DNA from 3 places in the Bacillus sp. PK6-16 genome. Region 3 is predicted to be linked to each of the others. Evidence: riboswitches for the same ligand, from Rfam matches in the RefSeq annotation. Region 3 holds a riboswitch; each other region holds the start of a gene.
What was found. A riboswitch is a leader RNA that binds a small molecule or an ion and turns the genes downstream of it on or off. The one in region 3 is predicted to bind cyclic di-GMP.

Region 1 (7,996 bases), 1.1 Mb from region 3:
GGCGTATGCGAAAGAAGAAGTAGCAGAAATGGCTAGCATTGCTGGAGCGTTAGTATTAAATATGGGGACACTTCGTCCTGAAGAAGTAGAAGCGATGTTACTCGCGGGTAAATCAGCAAATGCGAACAATGTGCCAGTACTATTTGATCCAGTTGGTGCAGGAGCAACTTCGTATCGAACAGAAGTTGCGAGACATATTCCGGCTGAAATTGAGTTAGCAATTATCCGCGGAAATGCAGCTGAAATAGCAAATGTTATTAATGAGAAATGGGAAATTAAAGGGGTAGACGCTGGTACTGGAAATGGAAATGTTGTAAGTATTGCAAGGCAGGCAGCAGATGAACTAAATACAGTTGCGGTCATTACTGGAAAAGAAGATGTTGTTACAGATGGAGAGAGAACTATTGTTATTCGAAATGGTCACCCTATTTTAACGAAAGTTACGGGAACAGGTTGTTTACTAACTTCTGTAATAGGAGCATTTGTAGCAGTGGAAAAAGATTATGTAAAAGCAGCAGTAGCAGCATTAACGTTTTATGGTGTAGCTTCGGAACTGGCAGCTGCTAAGACCGTGGAAAAGGGACCTGGTAGTTTCCAAATTGAATTTTTAAATCAGTTAGCGAATACTACTTCTGGTGATATTGAGAAGTATGGAAAGATTGAGGAGTTAGAGTAAGAGGGAGTGAAAGAAATGGCACGCATTGAAATAGATAAAATGTCTAAGCTATTGCAAGTGTATTTTATTATGGGAAGTAATAACTGCACGAGGGATCCTTTAGCTGTATTGAAAGAAGCGTTAGATGGTGGAGTGACAATTTTTCAGTTTCGCGAGAAGGGGGAAGGTTCTTTAATCGGAGAAGATAGAGTGCGCTTTGCAAAAGAATTGCAGACGCTTTGTAAGGAATATAGTGTTCCTTTCATTGTAAATGATGATGTAGAATTAGCCATTGAATTAGATGCAGATGGTGTTCATGTAGGACAAGATGATGAAGAAATTACATCTGTTCGTGAAAAAATGGGAGATAAAATTATCGGCGTATCTGCTCATACAATTGAAGAAGCACGCTTTGCAATCGAAAATGGAGCAGATTATTTAGGCGTTGGACCTATTTTCCCAACGAGTACGAAAAAAGATACGAAAGCGGTTCAAGGAACGAAAGGATTAGCCTATTTTAGAGAACAAGGAATTACAGTGCCAATCGTTGGTATTGGTGGGATTACAATTGAAAATACAGCGGCAGTTATAGAAGCGGGTGCGGACGGTGTTTCAGTTATTTCAGCAATTAGTTTAGCTGAATCTGCGTATGAAAGTACGAGAAAATTAGCTGAAGAAGTAAAGAGAAGTTTGTAGGGAAGGACGTGTAGTATTTTAAGTGCTACATGGAGAAATAGACTGCCCAAAAATTTAAACAAACATTTGATTAAAAAAGCACAAACCTTTTTAAATAAAGGTTTGTGCTTTTTCTTTAAAACATAATTGAAATTAAGAGCATTCCAATTCCGATAGAAGTAAATGTTGCAATTAGGCCAGGAATCATAAAACTATGATTTAATACGTATTTACCGATACTTGTTGTACCAGTACGATCAAAGTTAATGGCAGCAACGATTGTTCCATAGTTTGGAATGAAGAAATATCCATTTACTGCAGGGAACATCGCAATCAGTAGCGCTGGTGGAATGCCAAGAGATAGTCCAAGTGGCATTAAGGCACGAACAGTTGCTGCTTGGCTGTACAGTAAAATAGATAGAATGAATAGTGCGATGGCAAATAGCCAAGGTGCACTTGTTACTAAATGCTGAATGGATCCTTGAATCATATTTAAGTTTCCATTAAAGAAAGTATCTCCCATCCAAGCGATACCAAAAATAGCAACAACTGCTGTTGCCCCTGCTTTAAAGACGTTACCAGACACAATGCTTTCTACATTGGGTTTACAGAAAATAATAATAAGAGCCGCGATAGTTAACATAACCATCTCAATTGTGTTCGGCATGGAAAGACGAGCTAACTTCCCATCAACTATCCATCCTGGACGAAGTGCTTCAAATGAACCAAGAAGTACAACAAGGAAGGTTCCTACTAGGAAAAGGATAACTGATAATTTTGCGCCCTTTACACCTACAAATTCTTTTTTCTCTTCAAGCTTAGGAATCATTCCTTCTTTTAATCGTTTTAAGTATTCAGGGTCTTCATTTAATTCTTTTCCCATCTTACTAGCAACGAATGCAGCTATCATACAAGCGATGAAAGTAGAAGGTATACTTACTTTTAAAATATCTAATAAGGTGATTTTATAGTCAGCTAACATTGCTAAAAGAGCAACTGTGGCAGCTGAAATTGGACTAGCTGTAATTGCTTGTTGAGAAGCGATTACGGCAATCGACATTGGGCGTTCCGGTCTAATCCCTGATTCACGAGAGACTTCTGCAATAACAGGAAGTACAGAATAGGCAACGTGACCAGTACCTGCACATAGTGTGAATAAATAAGTAACAATTGGAGCAAAAAAAGTAATACGCTTTGGATTTTTTCGTAATGTCTTTTCAGCTAGATGAACAAGATAGTCCATTCCTCCAGCAGCTTGCAAAGCACCAGCAGCTGTAATTACTGCCAAAATCATAAGCATTACATCGATAGGAGGCGCGGTTGGTTGTAGGTGGAAGACAAAAACGAGTATTGCCATACCAACTCCACCCATTACTCCTAAACCAACTCCGCCTAGGCGTGCACCAATAAAAATACAGAGTAACAAGGTAAGAAATTGTAGCCAAAACATGATAAACTACCTCCGAAATTCATTAGTTAAGATATATTCGAATAGTTTAATTTGAATGAAAATTAAATAAATACCCGAAGAAATCCTTGTTATTTATACATTTTTTATTATATAACACAAAAAAAGTAACATTCACGTACTTTTTGAAATTATTTTGAAAAAGCAATGCATTAAAAATTTGTATTTATATCTCTAAATAAGTAGACATTTTGATTTATATGTTGTAATCTTTGAAAGAGAATAAATTAATTCTCATAGAACTCCCATATCGTTCAACTCGTTCAGCGAGAAAGGCAAACTGATGGAAACATGAGGACGCAAAACTACAGGAGCTAAGGTCGAAAGGCTACGCTAGCCAGTTACCGGACGGATAGGGTTGGTCTTGGCCAATGCTTTTACATTGGCTTTTTTTTATTCTCGAACATATTGAGAAACATTTTCAAACAAAATATCCATATATTTTGTTTTTTTGTTTGTATTGATTAAGGAAGGTGGATATTAATGAAAAAATATTGGCATAAGTTATCGTTCCTTCAAAAGAACGTCTTATTAACCGTATTAGTTATTTTGACACTTGTTGGAAGTATGGGTGCATTAAGTTTCAATATGTTTCAAAATAGTATGATGTCTTTATTTGAAAGGCAGTCTATTGAAACAGGAGAAATAGTATTGAAAAAACTGGATGTAGAATTAGTTAGAGACATGGCGAAAGATCCTACAGCCGAAAAAGTGAAAAAAGAAAAGTTAACAGAGAAATTAGATGAAGTGTCAAAAGAATTGAAAAGCGTTGGACAAACGTATGTTACAGGAGCAAAGCCGAATGAAAAGCGAGAATTACAACTCGTTGGTTTGACTACAGAGTTAACAAATGCGTTTCCTATAAAGCCGGGAGATTATTATGAACAACCCGCTCATTGGATGAAGGCATACGATAAAGTGATTGATACGAAAAAGGCTCAAATGACAGAAGTATATGAAGATGAAATAGGTTCGTGGGTGACAATATTAGAACCAATTACAGATGGAGAAAACAATATTGTTGCAATTGTTGCGGCTGACTTAGATGCTTCCATTGTTCCTATTACAAAAGAGAAGTTTATGATACAGGGCTTACTCTTTATCATTATTTCATTAGCAATTGCGACTATTACTCAATTCTTTATTGTGCGTCACTCGTTAGCTCCATTAAAAGATTTACGAGAAGGGTTACGTAAAATTGGTGAAGGTGACTTAAGTATTAAATTAAAAGAAAGACCAGATGATATTGGAATTATTAATGTTTATTTCAATAACACGATTGAAAAATTTAAAGGGATTATAGATAAAGTAAGGCAAACTGCTGAGCAAGTTTCTTCTTCTTCACAAGAATTGTCGGCGAGTACAGAGGAAAACAGCATGGCAGTTCAAGAGATTGCAAGTTCTATTGAAGGTTTAAGAGTAGGGGCACAGTCTCAAAAAACTTCAGTACAACAATGTTTAGGAATTGTACATGGAATGGAAGATAAGGTAGAAGAAATAACTGGGGCTGCAAAACAAGTTGCGGTTGCTTCTGAAGGTATGGAACAACATTCAATTGAAGGTAATGAAGTGATTGGACAAATTATTAATCAAATGAGTTTAATCCAAAATGCAGTACAAGATTTATCTTCCATCATTTATTCGTTAGAAACAAGGTCAAAAGAAATTAGTGATATCGTAACTGTAATTACAGGTATTTCAAATCAAACAAATTTATTAGCTTTAAATGCTTCTATTGAGGCTTCACGTGCTGGAGCAGCTGGAAGAGGGTTTGCAGTTGTTGCTGATGAAGTACGAAAATTAGCAGAACAAACGGAAGCGTCTGCTAAAGATATAGCGAAATTAATTGGTGAAACACAAGCTGAGACAGAAGATGCTGTAGTTTCCATGCAAAAAGGTTCAAGAGAAGTAGAAACTGGAATTTCGCTTGTTCAAAGTAGCGGTGATTTCTTTGAAAAAATCTCAAAATCAGCGCAATCTGTTACAGATCAAGTAAAAGCTGTTTCTGGTAATTCGAGTGATATTTTACAAAATAGCCAGAATATCGTTCAAGTCGTAAATGAATTATCACATATTGCAAATACTTATGCTAACAGCAGTAGTAATGTTGAAGAAAGCATGAAAGAGCAAGAAATATCAGTACAAGATATTGCAGAATTAGCGACTTCTTTAAGTTGGCTTTCTCAAGAATTACAAGAGCTTATTGGTGAGTTTAAAAGCGAATAAGGAGAAAGTTCAATTCTAATCAAGGGGGATCCCCCTTGATTATGAATTGAACGAATCTGCCCGTTAATAAGGGATGAAAAAGGTGTGAATTTTCACACCTTTATTATATTTAAGAGAGGAATTTACATAAATATGAAATTAGCAATTTCTTATAATAAGATGGTAAAAGAATTTTTAGGAAAAGTAGAAGGGAGTATTAAAATACCTAAAGATGTGCAAGGAACAGAACTTGGGGTAAAAAGGAAAACGGAACTGTTTCCAAATTTGACTCACATTGTAGATTTAATAGGAGCGACTGCAACGTGGTTATATCATATTTCTAAAGAAAAACATATTGTCGTGCTTTATCATGTAAGAGGAAGTTTATTTCCGATTATTATTGAAGTTTCTAATTTTCTCTCCTATGAAAGTTTGAATTTACAGATTGAAGAGCAACTGGAGCAAATTAAAGAAATGAATGAGGAAGAAATAGAAAAGTTTCAAAACGGTAATACATTATATGAAATGTCACCTATTATTATTGGCGAAACATATTATGAGCTACAAGACACGAATACATTACAATTTGTATTTAGTAAAAATATGCAAAGTGTAGAAATAATATTTAATAGTGTTAATTGGAAAGAGACAACAATTACTCGTTATGCACAACAAATACAAGGTGTTTTAATTAATAAATCACAAAATAAGAATAATCATATAAATGATTTTAATATTATTACAGAGGCCGAGATGGCACTTTATAGTCAAGTGAATGATACGACAGCAGTATATCCTGAGAAAAGTATCGTCGATATGTTCTATAATACTGTTACTCAATTTCCAAATCGTATAGCTTTATCTTCAAGGGAAGGTACTTTAACTTATGAGGAGCTAAATAAAAAAAGTAATCAAATAGCTCATATGTTAATTAAAAACGGCGTCCAATTAGGAGACTATGTTGGAATATTTATGAAACGTAGCATAGACACAGTAGTAAGTATGGTAGCTATATTAAAAGCTGGTGCAGCGTATGTTCCGATTGATCCAGATTATCCGGAAAGTAGAATACAGTACATTATTCAAGATAGCCAAGCGAAAGTTATATTGATGAAAGAGACGCCTATAACATGTGATGGGGTTCAAACAGTTTCAATGTATGATAGTGAAACTTATGAAGATATAGATGTAAAGTTGTCTATTCATTGTGATGATGTAGCTTATATGATTTATACATCTGGTTCAACAGGGAATCCAAAGGGAACGATGTTAGCACATAGAGGCGTTGTTAATCTGTATACTTGGATGAAAAAGCAATATGAATTGACAGAAGAGGATGTATTTGCCCAATTTCCTTCCTTTAGTTTCGATGCTTCTGTATGGGAGTCATTTGCTTCTTTATTCTGTGGAGGAAACTTATATGTACTATTAGAGGAAGAGCGATTGTCTGTAGAAGCATTTGCAAATGCAATCTATAAAGTGAAAGCAACTTCAATCTTGGCATTAGCAACAATTTTTGTTCGACAAGTAGCAACTTATTTGGCAGAAGAAGATATATATAAGCTAGCTTCCCTAAAAAGAATTGCGATTGGCGGTGAAATGTTGCCTGTAGAGGTTATTAAATTGTGGAGAGAAAGAATAGGTACAAATGTTGAAATTCATAATGTATACGGACCGACAGAATGTACTGTAGTGACGACAACCTATAAAATACCTAGTCAGTTAAATGAGGATGTTGCGAGTATTCCCATTGGTAAACCATGTGCTAATTATCAAGTTATGATTTTGGATGAGAATATGAATCTTTGTCCAATTGGTGTACCTGGTGAATTATATATAGATTCAGTGGGATTAGCAAAAGGGTATTTTAATAAGCCTAATAAAACAATTGAAGCTTTTATTCCGAACCCTTTTAATCCTATAGTTAATATATACAAAACAGGTGATATCGTTAAGTTGCTAGAGGATGGAAATATAGAGTTTTTACATCGGAAAGATGATCAAGTAAAAATTAGAGGACATCGTATTGAACTAGGCGAAATCCAAAGTAAAATTTCTCAAAATCATAATATAAAAGAAAATGCTGTTTTTGCTAAGAAGAGTAAGGAAGGTAGCCAATATTTAATCGCGTTCTATACAACTTTAAATAAAAAAGAAATACCAGAATTAGTTTATCAGTTACAAGAGCAATTACCAGATTATATGGTGCCATCTAAACTAATTTATATTAATGAATTACCACTTACACCTAATAAAAAGATTGATGTTAAGAAGTTAGCTCAGTTAGAAGAAAAGTATGAACCGGTTCGGCTACAAGAATATGTTGCACCTTCTAATAAAGCAGAAAAACAAATAGCGAACGCCTGGGCGGAAGTATTAGGAATTTCAAAAGTTGGAGTGCATGATGATTTCTTTACAATTGGTGGACATTCATTAAAAGTATTACGAGTCTTAACATTGTTAAAAGAAGATTTCTCACATTTAACAATTCAAGATTTCTTTAAAGAAAGAACGATATATGGATTAGCTCGAATTGAGCGAGAAGTAAAAGTAGAGAAAGAAGAAGTATTTCGTGAATATAAAGTGATTCACGAACCAGATACTATCACGTATGCAAACGTTTTGGAAGAAAACCAGATTTCAAATGTCTTTTTAACAGGAGCTACTGGTTATTTAGGATCACACATATTATATGAATTGTTGAGAGATACATCTGCTACTATTTATTGTTTAGTAAGACCAACTAAAGATGTGCAGCAAAGAATTATAGATACATTAACAGGCTACTTTAATGATGTATGTGAAGAATGGTTACAGCGTATACAGGCCGTAGCCGGTGATCTGGGAGAAGAGTATCTTGGGATGAGCGAAGAAGAATTTATGTTCATCAGTTCTAAGATGGATACGATAATTCATTGCGGTGCAGATGTAAGACATTTTGGGGATGTAAAACAATTTGAAAATATAAATGTCCAAGGAACTAGCCGTATGCT
Region 2 (12,115 bases), 1.8 Mb from region 3:
GTCCAGCAACTGCTCCGCCGCAAATAACACCTGTAATAAAGGATTTAGCTTTTGACATAAAAGGAGACCTCCTTATTTTTTGTTCGTATTCATGATGGGAAAATATGCATATCTTTCTTATATGTGCTATGCACAAACAATCATCCCTGAGCATTTTAAGTAAAGAAACAAGCCATGCGGAATTTGATGACTTCAGGGAAGTGGCTTGTTATGTATTACGCCTTCTTATAGTGTCATTATTTCACACTATTTGCAATTGTACTTGCGATGTTTTGTAAATTTTCCATAGTGTATTCATTTTGGTGTGATTTCCAAACAGCACCGAAACCATCTTTTTCACCGTAGCGTGGAATTAAATGAAGGTGGAAGTGGAACACAGTTTGTCCAGCTTTTTCACCGTTATTGTTAAGTAGGTTAAAGCCAACTGGATTAAACTCTGCTTTAATCGCATTTGCGATTTTTGGAACGACAGAAAAAATGTGTGATGCGATTTCTGGCGTTAACGCAAAAATGTCTTGTTTGTGAACTTTCGGAATAACAAGAGTATGTCCTTTTGTTACTTGACTAATATCTAAAAATGCAAGCACATGTTCATCTTCGTATACTTTTGAGCAAGGGATTTGCCCGTCAATGATTTTACAAAAAATACAATTGTCTGCTGTATGATTCATTGATCTCATCCTTTCAAATATCCTTAGCCGTATTTTACCATAATTACATAAGAGAACAAACACGAAAAACAGGAAGCTGACTCAGCTTCCTGTTTTCTGAAGAGGGATTGAAAAAGCATTATCGTAATTTACGTTTCGCAGACACCTCATTTATTTAAGAAATGCACGGTAAATCGGCTAAAGTTTCTGCCGCAGACACCCCATTTTCAAGTGAAATGAATTGCAATCTTTTTTTAAATGAAATTGTTTATTTTTTAAAACAGTATATGCTCTTTCAGAGACACCCCGTTTCGAAAATGAAACAAATGATCTGGTTATGTGTAAATTTCATTGTCCAACTTGGACACCCCATTTCATGATGACTTCACTATGTTGTTGTACTCATCAATTGGTGGTTGCTTTTTCAATATGTTCCTTCTTCAATAATTATGATGTCCGCTTTCGGGAAATTATATGCTAATAAATTTAAAAATTTTTTTTGAGTACATGGATACTATGTAGTACAGCATAATTTTTGGTAAGATGAATATAGAATGAATACTAATGAAGAAAGTGGTGTCGTATGAGCGAGTTATTGCGTGTGGAAAATGTTACAGGAGGATATACGAAACGACCTGTATTAAAAGACGTTTCGTTCTCTGTTAATAAAGGCGAACTTGTCGGCTTAATCGGTTTAAATGGAGCTGGTAAAAGTACGACGATTAAACATATTATCGGTTTAATGGAACCGAAAAAAGGAACTGTCACAATTAATGGGAAAACAATTCGTGATGATATGACAGCGTACCGTTCTAGCTTTTCATTTATTCCGGAAACGCCGGTATTATATGATGAATTAACGTTAGAAGAGCATTTGAAATTAACAGCTATGGCGTATGGCGTGGATGAAAAACAATATGAAGAACGTGTAGGACAACTACTACAAGAATTTCGTATGAAAAATCGTTTAAAATGGTTTCCATCTCATTTCTCAAAAGGGATGAAACAAAAAGTAATGATTATGAGCGCATTTTTAGTGGAGCCATCTCTTTACATAGTAGATGAACCTTTCGTTGGATTAGACCCGTTAGCGATTCAATCCCTTCTTCAAATGATGGACCAAATGAAAAAGAGTGGTGCCGGTATTTTAATGAGCACACATATTTTAGCGACGGCAGAGCGTTATTGTGATTCGTTCATTATTTTGCATCAAGGTGAAGTAAGAGCGAAGGGAACGCTATCTGAACTGCAATCACAGTTTAATATGCCAGGTGCAACGTTAGATGATATTTACATCGCGCTAACAAAGGAAGAAGATTATGAATAGCACAGCGTTATGGAAAGAACGATTTCGTCACTTTCTAAAAGAAGTTCGTACATATAGTAAATACGTATTTAATGATCATTTGAAATTTATTTTCGTGTTCATCATCGGTGCGGGAGCGTATTATTACCAGCAATGGTTACAAACGTTAACAACTTCGTTTCCAACTGCGCTCGTAATGGCAGTATTAATTGGACTCGTGTTAACGGCTGGATCCATTCAAACGTTATTAAAAGAAGCGGATCTCGTTTACTTACTTCCAGTTGAAGAAAAGTTAAAACCTTACTTCACAAAGGCATTTCTTTTTACATTTATGATTCAGTTATACATAATCGCAATCGTAGCAGCCGCGCTTGCTCCGTTATACTTCCAACAAATGAAGCAAACAGGAGCTGGCTACATATGGATCGTACTCGCATTTGTCATTGTAAAAGCGTGGAATTTATTTGTAGCGTGGGAAAAGTCATTTTTAACAGATCAAAATATACAAAGGGCTGATTGGTTTATTCGTTTTATCCTAAACGGTTTATTTGTATATTTCCTTGTAGAACGTACTTCAGTTCTTTTCATTGGTGGAATCGTCCTTCTCATGGTGTTATACCTTGCTATCATGCATCAAATGGTCAAAGGAAAGCCACTAAACTGGGAGTATTTAATTTCCGAAGAAGGTAAGAAGATGATGCTACTGTACCGCATTGCGAACATGTTCGTTGATGTACCAGCATTAAAAGAAAGAGTAGCCCGCAGAAAATGGCTAGATTTCATTCTGTCGATGATAGGCGAAAAGCGTACATATTTATACTTATATACGAGAACATTTTTAAGATCTGGTAATTATTTTGGATTATATGTGCGTCTGCTCGCTCTTGGCGGAGTAATTCTTTACTTCATTCCATTTTTATATGGACGATTTATCGTAAGCCTTATCTTCCTATACTTAATCGGTTATCAGCTATTAACTTTATGGAAACATCATCGCATGAAAATTTGGCTTGATTTGTATCCAGTAGGGGGAGAAGAGAAGAAGAAAGATTTTCTTGCTTTATTAAACGCGATTCTAATCATCGGAAGCGTAATCTTTACAGTTATATTTGCACTAGCAACGAAAGATTTCATGATGACAGGAATTTTACTTATCGTAAGCATATTATTTAGTATCGGTTTCGTTTACCAATACGGGGCGAAGCGCATTGAGCGTTTAAATTGAAAGGAATGAACCTATGATTACATACGAAGAGAAGGTTATAAAAGAATTGGAGCAGTGGAAAGCTACATTCATGAAAGATTCTTCTATGATGACACGGTTCTCCAAAAAAGTGCAGACGAAGGTGCAACAGCTCATTCCGGCGAAAGTACAAAAGGTACTAACAGAGACGATTCGTATGATGGTGCAAACGATTAGCGCCGGGTCAAACTTTATAAAGCCGAAACTAAAAGAGACGACATGGTCACTGCAAAGACGTGACGATGAAGTTCGTAAAAAAATGGATGAGTACAAAAAAATAGCAGCGGCAGAAGGAGCAGGGACTGGAGCTGGTGGTATTCTCCTCGGTCTTGCTGACTTTCCGCTTTTACTTACAATTAAAATTAAATTTTTATTCGATGCAGCGACATTGTACGGATTTGATACGAGTAAACAAGAAGAGCGTCTTTTTATCCTTCACGTTTTCCAACTTGCCTTTTCAAGTGACGATCACAGAAAAGAAATATGGAAAGCAATCGAAACGTGGGATACAGAAAAAGAAAATCATATGGACTGGGAAAAGTTCCAAACAGAGTACCGAGACTATATTGATTTAGCAAAAATGCTTCAGCTCGTCCCAGTAATCGGCGCCCCAGTCGGCGCGTATGCGAACTATCAATTACTGCAAAGGCTTGGAGAAGTGACGATGAATTGTTATCGTATGCGATTGCTGAATAGGGATTAAAAACAAGGCGTCCTACATATGTAATGTAGGACGCCTTTTCTTAGAAGCTAAGTCCGATATAGCTAATTCCAACTATAATCAATACGATAAAAAGTACAATGATTAATGAAAATCCGCTCTTACCAGCTTGTCCCGCTTCACCGCCGCCATTACCACCACTACCGCCATTACCACCAAGTCCCATATGATATCCTCCTTATTCTTATATGTTGCTTTTACTTTATAACTTTCTGTATTTTCCAATAAATACCTTCTGTAGTGCTAACTAAATTGAAAATCATTTCGTTTTGTTTTATAATTTACTTACCGACCGGTAAGTAAAAATAAGTGAGGTACAGTATGACGAAGAATTTACAAACATCGCAGAACATTGTAGAGGCATCATTTAAACTTATGGCAGAACACGGCATTGAGAAGATGAGTCTTTCCATGATTGCGAAAGAGGTAGGTATTTCAAAACCGGCTATTTACTATCATTTTTCTTCTAAAGAAGCGTTAGTTGATTTTTTATTTGAAGAGATTTTTTCTGATTATCATTTTACAAAATACTTTAATGAAGAGCGGTATACGAAAGAAAACTTTGCAGAAAAGCTAATCGCAGATGGTTTACATATGCTCTCTGAGTATGAAGGGCAAGAAGGAATACTACGCGTTATCAATGAATTTATCGTAACTGCATCGCGAAATGAAAAGTATCAGAAACGTTTATTTGAAATACAAGAGGATTTTTTGCATGGTTTCCATGATTTATTGAAGAAAGGCGCGAGACTGGGCGTTGTGTCACAACATGAAACGGAAGAAAATGCTCATACGCTAGCGCTCGTGATCGATAATATGAGCAACTATATGCTCATGGGATTCCAGTTAAAGTATAAAGAAATTTGGATTCGAAATGTGAAAAACGTAATGAAGGAGGAGTAAAAATGAAAATGCAAAAAAACTGGTGGCTCGGTTTTCTTGGATTTATTGGGGTTTATAAAATACCAGGTATGATTGAAGCTTTTCAAGCGGATGGAAATTGGATGAAGTTAATCGGTTTCATTTGGCTACTTTGGTTCGGATATTTTATTCCTGAGAAGAAAGAAGATTAAATTCCAATTTTCTGTAAAGTTACGTAAAATATAGATTGAGAGTATTCATATATTAGATTACTAGATTTGGAGTGGTTACATGGATCCATTGAAAAATGAAATTCACCCTGACATGGTCAAGGTGTGGAAAGCGCGTTCTTTAATTGAGCTAGGAATCAGTATTATAGTCATTTTTGCATATCTTTTCTTTATGATTAAGTTTAATTGGTGGGCTTGGATTTTCTATGTGCTCATCGGATTAACAATTGTATATACACCGTTTGATTACTTTACGTTTCCGAAACTACGTCAACGTTATTACAGCTACCAACTAAATGAAGAAGAACTTGAAATTCAGCATGGCCTTTTCGTTGTTAAGCGCGTATTAGTGCCGATGATTCGTGTACAGCACGTAACGATTGAACAAGGGCCAATTATGAGAAAATACGGATTAGCAGAATTACACATTTCAACAGCAGCAACTTCTCATAGCATCCCAGGTTTAACGATGTATGAAGCTGAAATGTTGAAAACGAAAATCGCAGAATTAGCGAAAGTGAGTGATGAGGATGTATAAAAGGCAGCATCCAATCACGATGTTATTAGAGTTAAAAATAACAGACTTTATACCACTCATTATTTTCATGTTTAGCTTAAACGGAAAGTTCCCGTTTTGGTATTTAATTCCCGCTGCATTTGGTTTACTCACCGTTTTTTCAGCGTTTGAAAAATGGTATTACACAACATACTGGGTTGAAAATAACGTATTGCATGTGAAACAAGGTCTCTTTGTGAAAAAGGAGAGCTACTTAAATAAAGAACGTGTTCAAACGATTAATACAAGTTCTAACGTACTATATCAAATGCTCGGTTTGAAAAAAATTCAGATTGAAACAGCTGGCGGAGGCGATGAAGCAGAAGTTAGCTTAGCTGGAATTACGGTAGAAGAAGCGGCGGAGCTTATTACTTTGCTAAATGAGCCAACTCCAGAAGTGAAAGCAGAAAAAACGTTAGACGAAGTAGCAGAAAATGTAGTAGAAAAAGCAATTGTTACAGAGGAAAAACAAACGACAGAATATAAATTAACTTGGAAAGAGATTTTATTAGCATCTGTTACATCTGGTCAATTTGGACTATTATTCTCTTTAATCTTTTTCGTCTATCACCAAGTAGATGAGTACATTCCGAAATGGATAGAGAATGGTGTAAAGTCGTATGTAATGGAACATGATATATATGGCTGGATTTTCATGGTAGCCATGTTACTCGTTCTTTCTTGGATTATATCTACAATCGGTTACGCGTTAAAACATGGCGATTTCACAGTGAATCGAAGAAATGACGAAGTCCGTATTTCGCAAGGATTACTGGAGAAAAAAGAACTCGTACTAAAATTGCATCGTATTCAAGGTATTACGATAAAAGAAAGTATTTTACGCCAACCATTCGGTTATTGTGCTGTGCAAGTAGAAGTCATTCAAAGTAAAGGAATGGGTGACGAAAAAGAAAAGGTTACACTGCACCCAATCATTCGAAAAGATCGAGTACAACAGTTACTCGCCCATTTACAATTACCATACGAACTGAATGCAAACATTATTGCATTACCAAAAGCAGCATTACGCCGCTATCTCATTGATAGTTTCATTTTCTTCGCAATGCTAGCAATCCCGCTTCTTGGAATAAGTATATACTCTGAAAAGCACTTCATCATGTGGGCATTAATTCCGCTCGCAATCCTTATCTTTACACTTGGATACGCAACATTTAAAACAAATGGTTACAGTGTTAACGGAGAACAAATTACACTTGTCTATCGTAGCGTCGGAAAATATACAGGACTTATTAGAAGAAGACACGTCCAATCAATGGAGAAGACACAATCATATTTCCAGCGCCGTGCGGATTTATGTACGTATAAGTTTTCGAGTGCATCATCTAGTTATAAAATAGAGCATACGAGAGTAGAAGATGCGGAGAGAATGCAGGATTGGTATAAGAAGAAAATAAATGAGATGTAACTTGAGAAAGCTTGCCTATTATGAAAGGCAGGCTTTTTTGTTATAGGGAAAAGAGTCGTTTAATCCATATATTAGTACAACTACAGCACACATGTATCAATACGTATGAAAAAAGGTAATATGCTTCTGTTTTAGGAAAATATGTGGGATTTTTGATATAAATGGTATAATAAAATGGAAATAGTATTAGGAGGTTATATATGATAAGTCAGTTGAAAAGAGAAGCACTTGATGCATTAAAAGGAAGATGGGGACTAGCGGTAGGGGCAACCTTATTAATTGGAATCCTTATTGGAGCTGTTGAAATGCTAACAACAGGTATTTTCTCGATATTTTGGGGTTGGGAAGAAGCAAGTGATTCACTTACAGTAAGTATTATAGTAATGCTTGTTATTGGTCCATTAACAATAGGTGCCTATTATCTTGTTTTAAATGCAATTCGTGGGACTGATGCTCGCATTGGTCATATATTTAGATGGTTTAGCGATGGAAGTAAGTTGATGAAGTCGTTTTTAACATATTTACTAATGTATGTATACTTGACTCTATGGACATTACTTCTTATTATTCCAGGTATTATTAAATCATTTTCTTATTCTATGACATATTTTATTTTGAATGATCATCCAGAATATACAGCGAATCAAGCGATTACTGAGAGTCGTCATATGATGAATGGACATAAAATGGATTACTTTTTACTATGCTTAAGTTTCTTAGGTTGGTTCATTTTAAGTATTCTTACTGTAGGAATCGGTTTCTTATGGTTAGCACCGTATTTCTACGCGACATCAGCCGCATTTTATGAAGAGATTTCAAAAGAATATTATAAAAAAGAAGGCACTACTTTCTAATAAAACATATAAACTATCTACCCTAAAGAATGTAGGGAGCAGATAGCAGATGGTTTAGGTGTTTTGATATTTGTCCTATTTTCGGGATTCACTTCAGGATAAGGTATAGATTTTTATATAGAAATGCTACCCTCTATGTTTTATCATAGAGGGTTATTTTTTTATGTAAAAATGATAGGAAATAATGAATAATATATGTAAAGAAACAAGCGAGGTGAATGAGAGTGAGCAAATTTTTAATACCGTATTCATTTTCTATATTAAGTTTCTTTATTTCAGCAACAGCACTTGATTTATATGATAGGATGGGAAACAATAGTGAGCTGGTTTCGCCGAACATAATTGCAAAGATAATTCAATCTACTGCGCAAATGGGAGTCCTTACATTGTATTTCGGAGTACCTATTATTTTAGGTGGCTGTCTACTTGGTGAGCTATTGTTTAGAGGTATCATTTTACGATTTAAACTCAGCTATATTATATCTTTATTATTATATCTACTTTTAGCTTTTAGTATTGTTTTCGTAACGGTAGGCATTCCAACTACATATGAAGATTCTAATACATTTTTCATGGGGATAACTATGATTTGTGCTGTGACATTCTTTATGGGCCGGAATATATGGGAGAAAAAAGAAATGAATAATGGAGTAACAGAATGAAATATACATGTCCGTGCTGCGGGTATAGAACAATAGAAGAAGAACCACCAGGTACATATGAAATTTGTAATATATGTTACTGGGAAGATGATGAGGTACAGTTTAACAATCCTGACTTTGAAGGTGGTGCAAATGAAGTCTCGTTAAGACAAGCACAGAAAAATTTTATTGCATTTGGTGCTTGCGAGGAATGTTTTATTGGATTAGTTAGAAAACCGACTAGTGAAGATGTGAAGGATGCTAGTTGGCAGCGAATTTGTTAAGTGAAATGTTATTACTCAATTCAATGGGAGTAATAACATTTTTTATTTAGTGCTGAAAGAATTACTGCCGTCTTATAAGGTAATAAGAAGGACTAAATTGGTAAATTTTATTAATGGATATATTTTCAATAAATACAAAAGTATAGATGTATAGTCAGCTTTGTGTGTTTAATGTTATCATATTGAATGATATGGAAATTTTTAATAGAATAAGTAACTAAAAATTCAAAGGTAATGAAGCTTTTGTTGTATAAAGAAAATACTTAGTAGTAATCAACAATATTAAAAATAAGATTCGTATTTATATAAATTTAGTAGAAATGGGGTTTTAAAAAGGAATGAGTATAAGCATAACGCGGCAAAAGATTTTGGCGGCCGCTTCTCAAATTGTGCAATGTAAAGGGGTTGCTAAATTAACCTTAGAAGCAGTGGCAAAAGAGGCGGGTGTAAGTAAAGGTGGATTATTGTATCACTTTTCAAATAAAGAAGCTTTAATAGAAGGTATGATAGTCAGAGGGGTAGAGGATTATGAGGGAGCCATTTACAATAAAGTAGCGGAAGACGCAGAGAAGAAAGGGAGATGGGTTCGCTCTTTTGTAGAGGAAAGATTAAATAATGAGAGAAGAACAGAAGAGTTATCTAGTAGTATGATGGCAGCATTCATGTTAAAACCTGAATTACTTGAGCCATTACAACAATCATTTCAGCAACTGCAAAAGAATATAGAAAACGATGAGATAGATGCAGTTTGTGCAACAATTATTAGATTAGCAGCAGATGGATTATGGTATTCGGAATATTTAGGGGTTGGAAGACTAAGCCCCGAGTTAAGAGAAAAAGTGATTCAAGCTCTTATTAGAAATTCATATAAATAGAATATACGAACTATATAATGTGAAAATAATTCACCGTTGCTTCTTTAATGTAGTGGTGAATTATTTTTTTTATTAGAAAAATAGAACAATTTTATAGAGTATTGAATTATAACCGTCCAGACGGTATAGTAATATTTGGTTTAAGAGGAAAATGAAACAAAAAAAGAATAAAAGATATTTTTAGCACACTATTCGAAAGGATAGGCCGCAAAGCTTAGAGTCTACGGTAATACATATTGGTTACTAAGATCGTCTGGTTGCACATTTTTGATGCAACCGGACGGTCTTTTTTTGTTATATAAATATAAAAAATAGGAGGGAACTATGCAAATGAAAAGTACTAAAAGACATATTTCAATGGTTTCATTAGTTTTTCTAGTATTATTTTCAGTGCTGAATGTGTGGGCTCCAGTTATTCAAGCTGCTGTGATGAAAAGTCCAGTGGACGAAATTAATATTTCCCGTACTGATGGCACGACATCTGAACCGTATCAAGCCTCAGATGGTATGAAAGTAGAAGTGAAGTGGTCAGCTAAAGAAAAAATAAAAAGTGGAGATCAATTCACAATTGATATGCCAAAAGAGTTTCGAAAAGACCTTATGAATATGAGTTTTCCTTTAAAAGATGCTGAAGGAAAAACAGTTGGTACATGTGAGATGAAAAAGGGTCTATTAACGTGTACTATGGGTGATTACGTAGAAGGAAAGAATAACATTAAAGGTTCTTTATTCGTAGAATTCTACTTTGGTCTAGAAGCATATGATGGTGTTAAAGAAATTCCATTAGAATTTAACGTTGATGGTCAAATCGTCAATAAAGAAGTAAATGTAAGTAATACGACAGAGAGACCGAAGCCACAGCCCAATACAGATAATCTATTGAAATGGGGTTCTTATAATCAAGAAGATCCTTCGATTGCTGATTGGCTTGTATATGTAAATGCAACTGGAACAGAAATGCAAGATCTTAAATTAACAGATACATTAGGACCTGGGCATGAGTTAATTACAGACAGCGTAGTATTAGAAGAGGCTGTATTTGAAGATGGTTATGCACCAACAAATATTAAGCCAGCAGATTTATCTAACATTAAAATTAATACAACAAAGGCTGGATTTACAATTGAGTTTCCAGACAGTTCAAAAGGTTATATTTTAAGATATAAAACAAAGATTACTAATCCTTCTGCAAAGCCTCATAAAAATACTGTGAAATTAGAAGGTAAAAATATTAAAACTGAAGAAAAAGTAGGACAAGTATTCGTAAGTGGTGGAGGGGGAACCGGTTCAGGTGACGATAATCCACCTAGTATTGAAAAAAATATAGTTGATGAGAATGGCAAGCTTGTAGAGAATGAGCAGCTAACACAAATGGATCAAGTGATTCAATACCAAGTTGGTACACATATACCGAACGATCCTCCTAAATACACATCAATGGTAATTCGTGATGATTTAGAAGATGTTTTAGAAGTATTAGAGGCAAAAGTATATGATCAAAATGGCCAAGATATTACTTCTAAAGGGACGTTAAAGATAGATAAGCAAAGAAGTGAAGTAACATTTACGTTTGGTGAGAATTTTGACTATAAGTCATATGAAGACCAGATAATTAATCTTAGTATCAAGGCGAAAATTAAAAATGATGCAGACTTATCTTCTTACGTAGATAAGAAGATTCCTAATAAAGCGGAATTACATTTTGATGATAAAACATTAACATCAAAAGAAGTAACTATTACGCCGCCTGAAGCTCCAAAAGATGGTACAGTATCGCTTCATAAAATAGATTCTGAGAATCCGAACAAAGGGTTAAAAGGTGCCGAATTTGAAGTCCGAAATAGTGCAAATGAAGTTGTTGCAAAACTGAAAACGGACGAAAAAGGTTTTTCAGTACCTCAACCTTTAGCTCCTGGGACGTATAAAGTATATGAAACAGTAGCACCAGAAGGATATCAAAAATTAACAAGTCCAGTAGAGGTTACACTTCAAGCTGGAGAAACAAAAACAATTGAAATTAAAAATACTATGCAAAAGGGTCAAATTGAAGTAAAGAAAATTGATTCGGAAAATGGTGAAAAACCATTAGCAAATGCAGAGTTTGATATAGTAAAAGACGGTGTAGTAGTCGAACATATTGTTACAGATAAAGATGGTAAGGCAATCTCTAAACCGTTAGCACCAGGGAAATATATTTTAAAAGAAACGAAAGCGCCTGAAGGCTACCAATTAAAAGAAGCAGAGTTCGAAGTAAATGTAACAGGGGACGGCATATTCCCAATACAAGTGGAAAATGCAATGGTAGACAAAGGTAATATAGAAATTACAAAAGTGGACAAAGAAAACGGGGCAGTATTAGCGGGTGTCGAATTTGAAGTCCAAGATGAGAAAGATGAAGTAGTAAGAAAAGTAGTAACAGATAAAGATGGAAAAGCAAACGTTTCAGATCTATCAGTAGGAAAGTACAA
Region 3 (12,115 bases):
TGTTGGTGCATCGCTACCTGCATTTGATTTCAAAGCTGAATTTTTTAATGTTAATGCTGCGCCATCCAACGCTTTATCATCTGCAGTTTTGAATTGACCATTTTGTTTTACTGTTAAATGCCATCCTGCATTTGTACCACGGTTATCTGTTACTTGAACGTAGTTTGGCACGTCAATTACAGAACCGTCTACTTTTTTCTTTACTTTATCTAATTCTGCAAAATAGATTTCGTTATTCCCTGATGCTTTTTGTGTTTTAAAGTTGAAGTTAGATACATAATCAATACTTAGTGGACCATCTGTACCTTTTTTATCTGGATCAACTGGATCTACAGTTTCATCTGGATTCTCTGGATTAACAACATCAATTTTATCTGTATTTTTCTCGAATTTAATGAATGCTTTTGAATCTAATTTCCCGCCATCTTTCTCAGCTGCAAATGCAGACGTCCCTACTGATACTGATGATAATGTTACCGCTCCAATTAATGCTAATTTTGCTAGTTTCATAGTTTTATACTCCTTTATTTTTAAAAATTCATTTATTCTTAATTTTCAATCTTACGCAACCTTAGTTTGGTGTATCTTCTAAAGTCCAAGTTAGCTCAGCTGAATATTTCGCACCTTTTTCTTTTGCTGTCGTACCTGGTACGAATAAGCTCACACTCTGTTTACCTTGTTCTGCTCCTTTACCGAATGCAGTCGTCCAATCACCCATACCTTTATTCTTTGCGGCAGTAGTAATTTCCACCGCATCTCCACCTGGAGCTAACGTTACTTTATTTTTAAATGTGGTAGGTGCATATTGTGCATCAGTTACAGAATTTACAGCTGGATTACTTAAGCTTAAAGCTGCATTTGTTAACTCACTATTACCACTTTTAAATTGTGCATTTTGCTTTACTTTCAATTTCCATCCTGCATTTGTACCACGGTTATCTGTTACAGATACGAAGTTAGGTACTTCAACTGTTTTGCTCCCTTGTTTCACTTTGTCCAATTTTGCAAAGTACGTTTGATCATTACCAGAGATAACTTGCTCGCCGAAGTGTAAGTTAGAAACGTAGTTAATACTTAATGGACCTTTTGTTCCTTTTTCATGGTCACCAGGGTTCTCTGGTGTAACTTTTTCATTTGGATTTTCTGGATTGTTTGGATCTGTTGTGCTTGTATCTTCAATAAACGTTACATCTGTTTTAGATTTCATATTTGCTTTCTCTTCCGCAAATGCTGAAGTTCCTACTGCTGCAACTGATGTTAATGACACTGCACCGATTAATGCTAATTTTGCTAGTTTCATATGTACCTTCCCCTTTTCTCTGTTTTCATCTATTTTTTATTTTGAATACACTTGCTTTCCCCTAATTCTTTTGAATGCATATAGAGATAAAACAATCGAAAACAATCCTATATATTGTTTGAAGTCCCGTGTCTGGCCTCCTGTTTTCGGTAAATATTTATCTCCATTTTTATCAACTGTCTCTTTTTTTGTATTTATCTTTGTCGGATCAGTTGATGTATTTGGTGTATAGCTATTCGAAAATGTAATACCTGCTTTTGAATTCGCACTTGTAGCCGTTACTACATTTGCCATAAGAAACGGCACACATATAACTGTGGAAACGATAATACCAACTATTTTTTTCATTACTCTCTCCTTTCTAAAATTTATATATTTCATATATTTTTAGAGAGGAGCATCGGTTAATGTCCATTCTAGCTGTCCGGAATATTTTGTATTTGCTTTGACATTCGGCCCTGGTTTTACTTGTAAATGAATTCCCTCGTTTTCCTTCCAATTTAGTGAAACCTCCTCGTCGTTTTTAGAAGTATACGAGAATGCTTCTATACTAGAAGTACTTAAAGGTGTATCCTTTCCATTTCGTTTGTAAATCAATGCTCCCGTCAATGTGTCATTTTGTGCTGAAGTTAACGGTGTAATTTCCTTTACATATACACTCCATTTTTGCTTTTTAACACGATCATCAGTTACCTTTAAAGAATTTGAAATCGCCTTCGGTGCGTATGTCGTTGTTTTCGATGGAATTGTTAAATCTCCAAAGGTAATTTCTTTTGGTACGTCTACTAACTTTAAAGTACCATCAACAACAGTAACTGGAACTTGAATTTCCGCTTGTACACCTTGCTTCGTTTCAATTACAACCGTTACAGTATGATTCCCTATTATTTTGGTATCCGGAATATTGATTAACTTCACTACTGATATTGGTTTATCTACATCCAAATTCGTATCTACAGATAAATCTGTCACAAATTTAGAAATATCCATTTTTGTTAAATCTGTTCCTTGCACTACTTTTTGTGGGACTGATTTCCCAGTTGGAATACCTTTATACCTTATTTTTGCGATTCCATCTCGATTACTATCTTGCCCATCCTTATCGCCATCTAAATAATTTTTAGCTGACACCGGTATTTCAAGATAACCACCTTTGTAATATTTCATTACATCGGCACCTTTTACAGGAGAACCTGTAATTGTCATCTCGTAAATTTTCCCGTTGAATTCTTCTGTTTTTAGCGCATTTTCTTTCGCAACTGCAGTGACTTTATTGTTTTTCCTATTAATATCAAAGAAGCTACTTACATCATCTCCACTCTCCACATCTTGAATGGAAACATCATTCACAGTAAAATCCTTATTCACTTCACTTTCTAATACAAAAGATTTCGCATAGTGAATATCTTTCGATTGAGCAGGCATATTTTGATATACCTTATAAGAAAGTTGACGGGAATTATCTTCCACAATATCTCCTATTACACTTGGAGCTGGAATTTCAATTTGTGTGATCGCTAATTGGTCGTATGCTACATTAACACCTGAAGCATTTAATCTAACTTCTAGCGGTAATTCTGTTAAATTATCAAATGTAATTGTCATATCTGCTTCTGGAGTAGCTACTGGGCCTGCTGTTCCAGAAAACTCTATTTTATTATTCCCTTTATCTTGATACCTAATTGAACTCGTATCATACACGTATAAATTCGTTAAATGACTACCATCATTACGCAACGTAACATTTTTATAACTATTTATCCTTTTAAAATTCCACATTGCCGTTAATGGTACTTTTTTACTTGTTCCGTGCTCATAAAATTCAAAGGAAGCATTATAAGTTTGTCCTGACCTTCCGTTCCCATATAATTGTAAAAAGTTTTTTGCATCACCTTTAGTTATTGGTGTTTTAACATCTACAGACGAAGCTGTCATAGAGTGAATATTAATACGGACATCAATCCATTTCCCTTGATATTCACCAGCTTTTTTTACTAATACGTACTGTTCTCTATTTGAATTTCTAAATGTATATTGACTTTGACCAGTTCTGTCATCGCTACTACCCTTTACCTCATATGTTACTTGTGGGCTCCAAACAAATCTAAAAGCATATTTACCCGAGATAGAAGGCCCTTCACCTGTTCTATTATTTATTACCTTTACATTTGGATATTTAAGAATACTTGTAACAGGACTAGCAGCTAGTAGAGATTGGCTCTTTAATATCTTCTCAGCTTGAATAGCAGGTAATTCCTGATTATTTTCGTTGACCTTATTGCTCTCTTTTAATTCATTTTCCTTTGATACGAGTTCTTCATTAACCTTTTCTTTCGCTAAAGTCTTCGTTTCTTTTGGAATTTCAGCATTAGTAGCATTTATTTCTTGTTTTTTATTTTCTTCCAATACTTTCACTTTTTCACTGATTTCTTTTTTCGCAACTTCCTCTGAAACCTTTGGATTTTCATCAGAAATAGCTACATGTAAAGCCTCTTTTTTCTCTCCAACATGCAGAGAAGGAGATTCAATTTTCTTTTCATTCCCTTCAAACTTCACTATCGGTTCAAATTTGTACTCTCCAGCTTTTTTCATTTGAATGACTACATATACGTCACCGATAGAATTACTTTGTTCATTCTTTTCAATTTTTACAATGTGATCTTCTGTTACTGAAATGTTTTGAATCGCTTTATTGTTTTCATTCATTTTTTTCGTTTCTGCTTCATTAAACAGCTGCTCATTAGATAATTTCAGCTCGATATTAGCATCTTGTTTATTTGTATTTGTGATCTTTAATACTACATCTTCATCAACTTTTATTTCTTGTTTATCCATATGAACGATAAAACGTCCTTGCTCGTCGTTTGTAACCGCATAAACTTTCGTTGCAGAGTAGTCTAGCACACCAACTTGTGTAAATAATATTCCTCCAGCGAGAAGTATACGCCCAAATTTCCCTATTTGTTTTTGCAATGTACTTCCCTCCCTTGCTTCCTGCATACCGAATATTTCGAACATTGAATTTATTTTCTAGCTAAATTTACAATCATAGTGTATATTCCTAGAAAATAAAAAGCCTGGTTGCCTTTTGGATTTTCATACATCACAACATGTGTGAAAATCCAAACTGCAACCAGACTATCATAGTAATTTTCATTACCTTAGACTCTTAGCTTTGCGACCTATCCTTTCGAATAGTATGCCCATTTATTTTTTCTTTTTGAGACAATAAAAAAATCCGGTTGCCTCTTCGATTTTCATACATACAACTATGTGTGAAAATCCAAACTGCAACCAGACTATCATAGTAATTTTCATTACTTTAGACTCTTAGCTTTGCGACCTATCCTTTCGAATAGTGTGCCAAATATAGGTATTTATTTATCGTGTTTTGAATATACCATTAAAACCCAAAAAAGAAAATAGTTTTTTTAGAAAAAAACTATTAATTTTTATAATCTAAATTTTCTCTAGGAAATCCATATTGAAAACTTTCAAAAAACATTTTGATGTTAGAAACACATCATACATTCTTTATCGATAAAATGAGATTTTTACTATACACAAATAGCGAGATAAAATAAAAAACATCACTTCCAAATAAGTGATGTTTTTGTAGTTAATGCAGTGGTAACATAACCTCAACTGTCGTTCCAACCCCAACTTCACTTTCAAAACTCATTTTACCGTTGTGGTCTTTAATAATTTTTTCTGTAACTACTAAACCTAGACCAGTTCCTGTTTCTTTCGTTGTATAAAAGGCTTCATTTAACTTTGGAATTTTATCTTTCGGAATGCCGCATCCCTCATCTTTCACTTGAACGATGATTCCATCTTTTACAGTAACTTTAATCGTAATTGTTCCGCCAACTGACATTGCTTCAATTGCATTTTTGATTAAATTAAAAAAGACCTGTTTTAATCGTTTTTCATCACATATAATTGATGGTAAGTCTTTACTGTAAATACCTTGTATGTAGACTCCTTGTTTTAAAGCTGGCTTTTCCATAACTCGAATAACATAAGAGATAATTTCTTGTATGTTATGAGTTTCTGATTCTAGTGATTTAGATTTCTCAAATCCACTAAGTTCTGTAGCAATTATATGAATCCGATCTACTTCTTGTTTCATAATATCACTATAAATTTTATCCTCTGGATGCTTGTCTGCTTGTTTATTCACAAGTTTTTTTAAGTTTGCTAAAGGTCTTCTAATCTTATAACCAATAACCGTTGCCATCTTTCCAACAGCTGCTAGTTTTTCTGTCTGTTTTATTTCTTTGTCCATCATCTCAAGCGTACGAACGTAAGACTGAACCCTTAAAAATATAATCCAACATATGATAGTAAATACGCTATATAATGCCATTGGGATTAAAACGAGAGAAGATTGAATAATGATTCCTGTAAGAGCATACTTTCCGATAAGTATCGCTGGAACTAACCAGAAATATCTTTTATTCACAAAGATTGGTGCAAACAAAATAAAAAATCCTTCTACTATATTTCCACCGTCAAATTCTGCATCGCTACCATAATAAATCATAATGTTATGGATACAATCTAATACATTATAGCCAATTAGAATAATATACTTTACCGCAAAAGCATTCTTCCATTTCATAAAGTATATTCCAATGCAAAACAATACCACCATCAAAAAGTAAAGCCATAAACCTAAACCATCTTCAAACTCTCCTACACCTTCTTGCTCTCCACCGATTAACGGTACGATAAATTCATAGGCAAGATCATATACGAAAAATATAATAAAAAATAAACTTAAAAATGCTTTCAGCGCCTTTATTTCTTCATTTTTAAATATATAGCCTTTATTCATATGGTAACTCCTAGCTTTTCTTCCACTTGGATTTCAGTATTTCCACACTTCCTTGGGAGAATGATGTCTATTCTCGTTCCAGAATCTTTTTCACTTGAAATATGCAACTCACCAAGGTGCTCGGCGACAATTCGATTCGCTACCGTCAGTCCCAGACCAATTTTATCTTGTTTCGTTGTATAAAAGGCCTCTGTAACACGGGGTAAGTTTTCTTGCTTAATACCATGACCATTATCGATCACACTGATCATTACATATTCTTTCCCTTTATTTTCTAATTGTAAATGTAATATGCCACCTTGTCCCATTGCCTCTAAAGCATTTTTTATCGTATATAAAAAGACTCCTCTTATTTTTCGTTCATCACATTCAACTTCTATTGTTTTTTCTTCCACATTAGAAATAAACTGAATGTTTAATTCATCTATTTTTTCACGAAGACTTGTTATTACTTGTAATACAATTTTTCCTACATCATGTTTCTTATAAATAGAAGGTTTGCATGTAGCAACTTCCATTAACTCACTTATCATATTATTCATATTTTCTATTTCAAAAATCATACGTTTATAAATAGGATCCTCTTCATGCTTCTCTCGTTGTAATTGCGTAAATCCTTTTAATGAAGCGAGTGGATTTTTAATTTCATGTCCAACAGTCGCTGCCATTTTTCCGATTACTGCTAATTTTTGTGATTCACTAGCAATCGCAATACTTTCCTTTACAGCTGAAAGATATTGTAAAAATCGGTTTAAAATGATATATGCAGCTATTAACATAAGTGTATACATAATAAGGAACATAAATGCTTTTACTTCCTCTAATACAAATAAATAAATTAAATATTTTCCTACAATAGAGGAAAGTAAAAATACATAGAGTTTTTTATTTAAAAATATAGGTACAAAGAAAATGAGAATAATTTCTATTATATTTGTCGCATCAAACGCCGCCTTATTATAAAAAACATACGAAAATATATTAGCGAGTTCTATCCCTATGTATGCAAATATCCATGCATATTTAACAAGGTTTGCCTTCTCTTTTTTCATTAAATATATATTTGCGCACAGTATTGCTACTCCGCAAATAACTTGCCATATTATTTTGTATCCCTTATCCATTATTGATTTATCTTCTAATACGATTGCATAGAAAATTTGATATACAATAACAATGACATATAACACCCATAAAAGGATTTTTGCATTTCTTTCTTCTTCTTTATATGATAAAAAACTTTCTTTCACTTCAACACCCCTTCAAAATAATATCTCGAAGAATACCATTTATTATAATAAATGATTTTCATAGACAAACAAAGATAAATCGAACATTTGAGGAAAATCATGCCAACTATGCAATATCTTCATGCTATATACAAGCATAAAAAACATAAACAATAATACGTATATTATGGGAGGTATTTTTTATGGATGGCAAAAAAAATAAAAAGACCGAACAACTCCAATCTTTCATGCGTGAAAATGAAGGAAAGGAGATGACAACAAATACAGGTATTAAAATTTCAAACGATGAAAACTCTTTAACTGCCAGTGATCGTTTCAGAACGATTAGGCATAGTGCAAGGAACGCCAAATGGACAGTGGGAAGTAAATGATACTTTCTTAACAGGCTCACCACTCCTTTATGATGGATTACTTCTTATCGGCGGAGAGATGGATGATCATTTTCTTAACAAAGCAAGTTCATTTGTCGTAGAATCATATAATCACTTTAAGCCGATTGGCTCCTTCCAAAACGGCTCTTCTATTATTCAATCTTTAAATATCGAAGGAAAGCCTGGTGTTCTAATAGAACAAGACCCTACGAGGCTAGCAAATGAATTTATTAAAGCTATGACAAAACAACGCTTTTGGGATAGAGCATATTCATAAAATAGGGGGAAATTTATGTTTGTTACTGTCGAGAAAGATGTGCATATTTTTGTGCAAGACGTTAATCCTGGTCCAGGTAGTAAGACTGTTTTCTTCGTTCACGGATGGCCTTTAAATCATCAAATGTACCAATATCAACTCAATGTTTTACCAGAGCATGGCTTTCGCTGTATCGCCATGGATATACGAGGGAATGGACAATCTGATAAGCCATGGACTGGTTACACGTATGATCGATTAGCGGATGATATCGCAATTGTTCTGGAAGCACTTCAAGTAGAGAACGCTACATTAGTCGGTTTCTCAGTTGGTGGTGCTCTTTCTATTCGCTATATGTCTCGCTATAATGGGCGCCGCATTTCTAAGCTCGCATTAATTGACGCTGTCTCCCCCTCTTTCGTTAAAAATCAAGAGTCCCCTTACGGTGTACCGAAAGAACAAGCAGATGCTCTCATTAATCAAATGTATGCTAATTTACCAAAATTTTTAAATGATGTATCTTTATCCTTTTTTAATAGAAACTTAGGGGCTGCAACCCTTGAATGGTTTTCTTATCTCGGTATGCAGTCCGCTTCTTATGCCCTTATAAAAATTTTACAAGCAGCTGCAAATGAAGATGTAACGAAAGATTTAAATAAAATTAACGTCCCAACAAAAATCTTCCACGGCGTTCACGACCAACTAATTCCTTACAAAAGTGCTGAGCTTACGCAGCAACGAATTAAAAATTCTCAGTTACATGCTCTTACAAATAGTGGTCATGGTTCACCAATCGATCAAGCGGATGAATTAAATAAAGAACTGATAAAATTTTTACATGCATAACAACTGCAATACAAGAACGAAAGTTAATACAATCGATTTTTCACAAAACATAAAATTCACATATTTCTCACAAATACACAAATAAAACGATTACATTTTCATATATACTAAATGTACAGGTAATACTCCCTAAACCCAGCTTGTCTGGTTACCCCGTTAAATACTATGAAAAAAGAACTTGTATCGTTATACAAGTTCTTTTTGTTTCTTTTATTTAAAGAGGATATCTTTACTATATTGATTTCCGACGAGTAAATCATATTGGAGCATTTTATATTGCTCTAACATTTCTTTTTGTTTCTTTGTTAAATCATTGATTACTTCTCCATTTTTATCAACTTTTAATTCATCTCTAAGCACTGGTATTTCCTTGTAAAGTTCCGATAAAAATTGATAAAATAAGGATTTATTTAATCCTGCATAATCAAAAATAAGATTAGAAAAATGAATTGGGCTTACTAAACCTAAATTATCATTTGGCATATCAAAGTTTGCATACATTAATAGCGGCGTTTGCGCCATCGCTAAACGTTCATTCGATGTTTTTTCATTCGTTATATACCCATTTTCTTTATAAAAAGATTTATTTGTTCCTAATGATGGAAGATGATCTCCAAAGAATACTAATAATGTAGGTCTATCAAAATTATCTAGTTGCTCTATTAAATATTGAAGAGCCTCATCTGAACGTCTTAATCCTTCTGTATACGTCTCTAATTCTCCCTTTGATTCTTCATTTTCTAGACCGCTAATTTCGATTAGGTTTTCACCAAATCGGCCCTCTGTAAATGGAAAATGATTTTGCATCGTAACTGCATGAATAAATGTAGGTTGTTTTTGTTTCTCTAACTCAGCAATTATCTCTTTACTCATCGCTAAATCACTAATATAATCTCCATCAATATCCACATTTTCCATCGTGTCCTCTGCATTAAACTTATCAAACCCTAACACCTTATATACATCATCACGTTTAAAGAATGTGCGACCAAATGAATGAATTGCACTTGTATAATAACCTTCTTTTTTCAACGCTGTAGGGATTGATGGAATTTCTTTCTTATTTGTAATAACCTGCTGATATGGTATAGAACCTGGCTTTAACAAACTCATTGAATAACTTGTTAATGCCTCAAATTCAACGTTCGCCGTATTCCCCCCAAATGTAGGAGAAATAGTTTGTCCACCAGGAAAGTTTTCTATATAATGATGTAAATTTGGCACAGGATCTTCACTAAAAGAAAGGTTGGTTACTTTCGTCGGATCCCAAAACGATTCACTCATTACAAAAATAATATTCGGTTTCTCTTTTTTCTTTTGGCTCCCTATATTTCCACTATATTGTTTGTTTATATCGTTTGCTATTTGAAGCATATTTTCTTTAGAATAATTTTTTGGTTTTTCCATAACTGTTGTATCTAAATTGCTAATAAACCCAAGTACAAAACCATTTGAAGCATAGTTCTCATTTTGATTCCACAAAACAAAATCTACACCTGATTTTTGAAATACTTTATTCATAAATGTATTCGCAAAATTACCATACGCATATAGAACAAAAATAGACCCTACTACTAATAAGGCTCTTATTCCTAGATGAATCTTTACATTTTGAATATACCTTCTCATATATATCCCTGCTACAATACAAGCTACGATACTTAAGATAATGACAAAAATATAACTCCAACTAAAATAGTCCATCACCATCGGTATAACAGATTGCATATGCGTAATTTGTGTAAAATCAGAAGGATATAACGGATCACCTCTGAAAATAAGCTTCAAATAATTCACAATACATAAAATGACTAACGTACAGCTCGTTAAAACCATACTTAGAAAAACCTTACCTATTAAATTATATACAAGAATATATATTGCATAAATTACTACAAAACTTAATATAAACTGCATATTATAAAAGTAAATCCAATTCATTGCCTCTATGAAACTCATATTAACTTGCATGACAATATAAAATAACGCTACTGTATGAGCTAGCAAAAATAATATAAAATGCACTCGTAGGGATGCTCTAAGTATAGGCATCTCTTTTTTATTGAAATGCGTAATATAAAACGTTATGCCCCATATGAAAATCATCATAACACTTAAAACAAGCTTTTGATTTAAATGATCTTTCATCATGTCTAAATTAAAAACCTTTAAAATCATAAACAGCATAGTTATTACTAATAAAGTCACCATACTACTTATAATGCTAGAAATTAATATATTTCTTTTTGGAAGATGAAAAAGTGTAGAACCATACTTCAATTCATTCCCTCTTTTCTATGTATTAATTTCACCTCGCATCGAAAAAACTATTTGTATTAAAATAACATATATCCTATATTTCGTCTGCAAACTTGCTTCTACTATAAATATATTTCCTTAATACTTCCTTAATCAATAGTTAAATTGTGGCATACAAATTACTCATTCTTGAAAAACTTAATTTCAGCACTCCACTTTATGATATAATAACTATTTTTTAGAAATCCTTAATGCTATTAAAGATTCGACATGAAAATACGAAAGAATTAATAGACAAGCGTTGTACGTTTTTAACAACAATTACTATAACGAAAAGAACCCGCCACAAGACAGGTTCTTTTCGTTATTTTATGATAAAAGAGAAGATGATTAGCATGTGTATTATATAAAAGGAAGCAGCCATATTTTCCATACGATACATACGAGTACTGTAACTACAAAATCAAAAAAATCTAATCTCGGGCCTTTTTTTCATATTCATATGTAGCCACATATGAAACCATTTTATTTTTGTATATTTATGGATGTTTTTCTTTACAAATCGGTAAATAAGCATTTGCATAATAAAAAATCCGGCCACAAAAATAAATAATAAGATGAGAAATCCAATCACAAAATTCCTCCTATTTTTGTAGCGTTTTTTCTACTATCCGATTTTTCAAAACCCACTCTTCAAACTGGGCACTTCCAAATTCCCAACTAAGATCGCGAGCATGTACAGAAAAAACGTAATAACCGGCATATTCATCCATAAACCTACCTAACTCTACATCGTCTTTCTGAATACCGTATACTCCAAAATTAAAATACACATCCCATACGTCTTCATTCTTCCTCTTATAAGCAATCGATTCCATATCACATTCTGTCCCGAAATAATCAAGATGTAAATGTACGCTATCATCGTATTCGTACTCCATTTTATCACCCCTTATATTTGTACTTCTTTACCTCCAAAAAAATTCCTGCTAT

Region 1: another riboswitch for cyclic di-GMP. It lies ahead of M1D66_RS25100 (methyl-accepting chemotaxis protein); the one in region 3 lies ahead of M1D66_RS03585 (WxL domain-containing protein).
Region 2: another riboswitch for cyclic di-GMP. It lies ahead of M1D66_RS21735 (SpaA isopeptide-forming pilin-related protein); the one in region 3 lies ahead of M1D66_RS03585 (WxL domain-containing protein).

What each region holds. Positions count from the first base shown of each region.
Region 1 covers NZ_CP096511.1:4,882,707-4,890,702, reverse strand. Annotated here, with positions in the region: gene thiM (hydroxyethylthiazole kinase) at 1-676, shown strand, start outside; gene thiE (thiamine phosphate synthase) at 692-1,351, shown strand; gene M1D66_RS25105 (anaerobic C4-dicarboxylate transporter family protein) at 1,467-2,780, opposite strand; cyclic di-GMP riboswitch class I at 3,063-3,147, shown strand; gene M1D66_RS25100 (methyl-accepting chemotaxis protein) at 3,282-5,024, shown strand; gene M1D66_RS25095 (non-ribosomal peptide synthetase family protein) at 5,157-7,996, shown strand, end outside.
Region 2 covers NZ_CP096511.1:4,241,154-4,253,268, reverse strand. Annotated here, with positions in the region: gene M1D66_RS21805 (YtxH domain-containing protein) at 1-58, opposite strand, end outside; gene M1D66_RS21800 (HIT family protein) at 237-671, opposite strand; gene ecsA (ABC transporter ATP-binding protein EcsA) at 1,234-1,977, shown strand; gene ecsB (ABC transporter permease EcsB) at 1,970-3,181, shown strand; gene ecsC (ecs operon protein EcsC) at 3,195-3,902, shown strand; gene M1D66_RS21780 (YjcZ family sporulation protein) at 3,943-4,086, opposite strand; gene M1D66_RS21775 (TetR/AcrR family transcriptional regulator) at 4,242-4,823, shown strand; gene M1D66_RS21770 (hypothetical protein) at 4,826-4,993, shown strand; gene M1D66_RS21765 (PH domain-containing protein) at 5,073-5,549, shown strand; gene M1D66_RS21760 (PH domain-containing protein) at 5,542-6,993, shown strand; gene M1D66_RS21755 (DUF975 family protein) at 7,194-7,847, shown strand; gene M1D66_RS21750 (hypothetical protein) at 8,072-8,509, shown strand; gene M1D66_RS21745 (CPCC family cysteine-rich protein) at 8,506-8,772, shown strand; gene M1D66_RS21740 (TetR/AcrR family transcriptional regulator) at 9,111-9,647, shown strand; cyclic di-GMP riboswitch class I at 9,820-9,912, shown strand; gene M1D66_RS21735 (SpaA isopeptide-forming pilin-related protein) at 9,972-12,115, shown strand, end outside.
Region 3 covers NZ_CP096511.1:697,020-709,134, reverse strand. Annotated here, with positions in the region: gene M1D66_RS03600 (WxL domain-containing protein) at 1-510, opposite strand, end outside; gene M1D66_RS03595 (WxL domain-containing protein) at 572-1,300, opposite strand; gene M1D66_RS03590 (cell wall anchor protein) at 1,337-1,648, opposite strand; gene M1D66_RS03585 (WxL domain-containing protein) at 1,688-4,273, opposite strand; cyclic di-GMP riboswitch class I at 4,426-4,514, opposite strand; cyclic di-GMP riboswitch class I at 4,587-4,675, opposite strand; gene M1D66_RS03580 (ATP-binding protein) at 4,920-6,140, opposite strand; gene M1D66_RS03575 (ATP-binding protein) at 6,137-7,390, opposite strand; gene M1D66_RS03570 (catalase) at 7,573-7,761, shown strand; partial or broken gene M1D66_RS03565 (catalase) at 7,694-8,038, shown strand; gene M1D66_RS03560 (alpha/beta fold hydrolase) at 8,054-8,863, shown strand; gene M1D66_RS03555 (LTA synthase family protein) at 9,074-11,143, opposite strand; partial or broken gene M1D66_RS03550 (hypothetical protein) at 11,525-11,756, opposite strand; gene M1D66_RS03545 (DUF3986 family protein) at 11,767-12,063, opposite strand.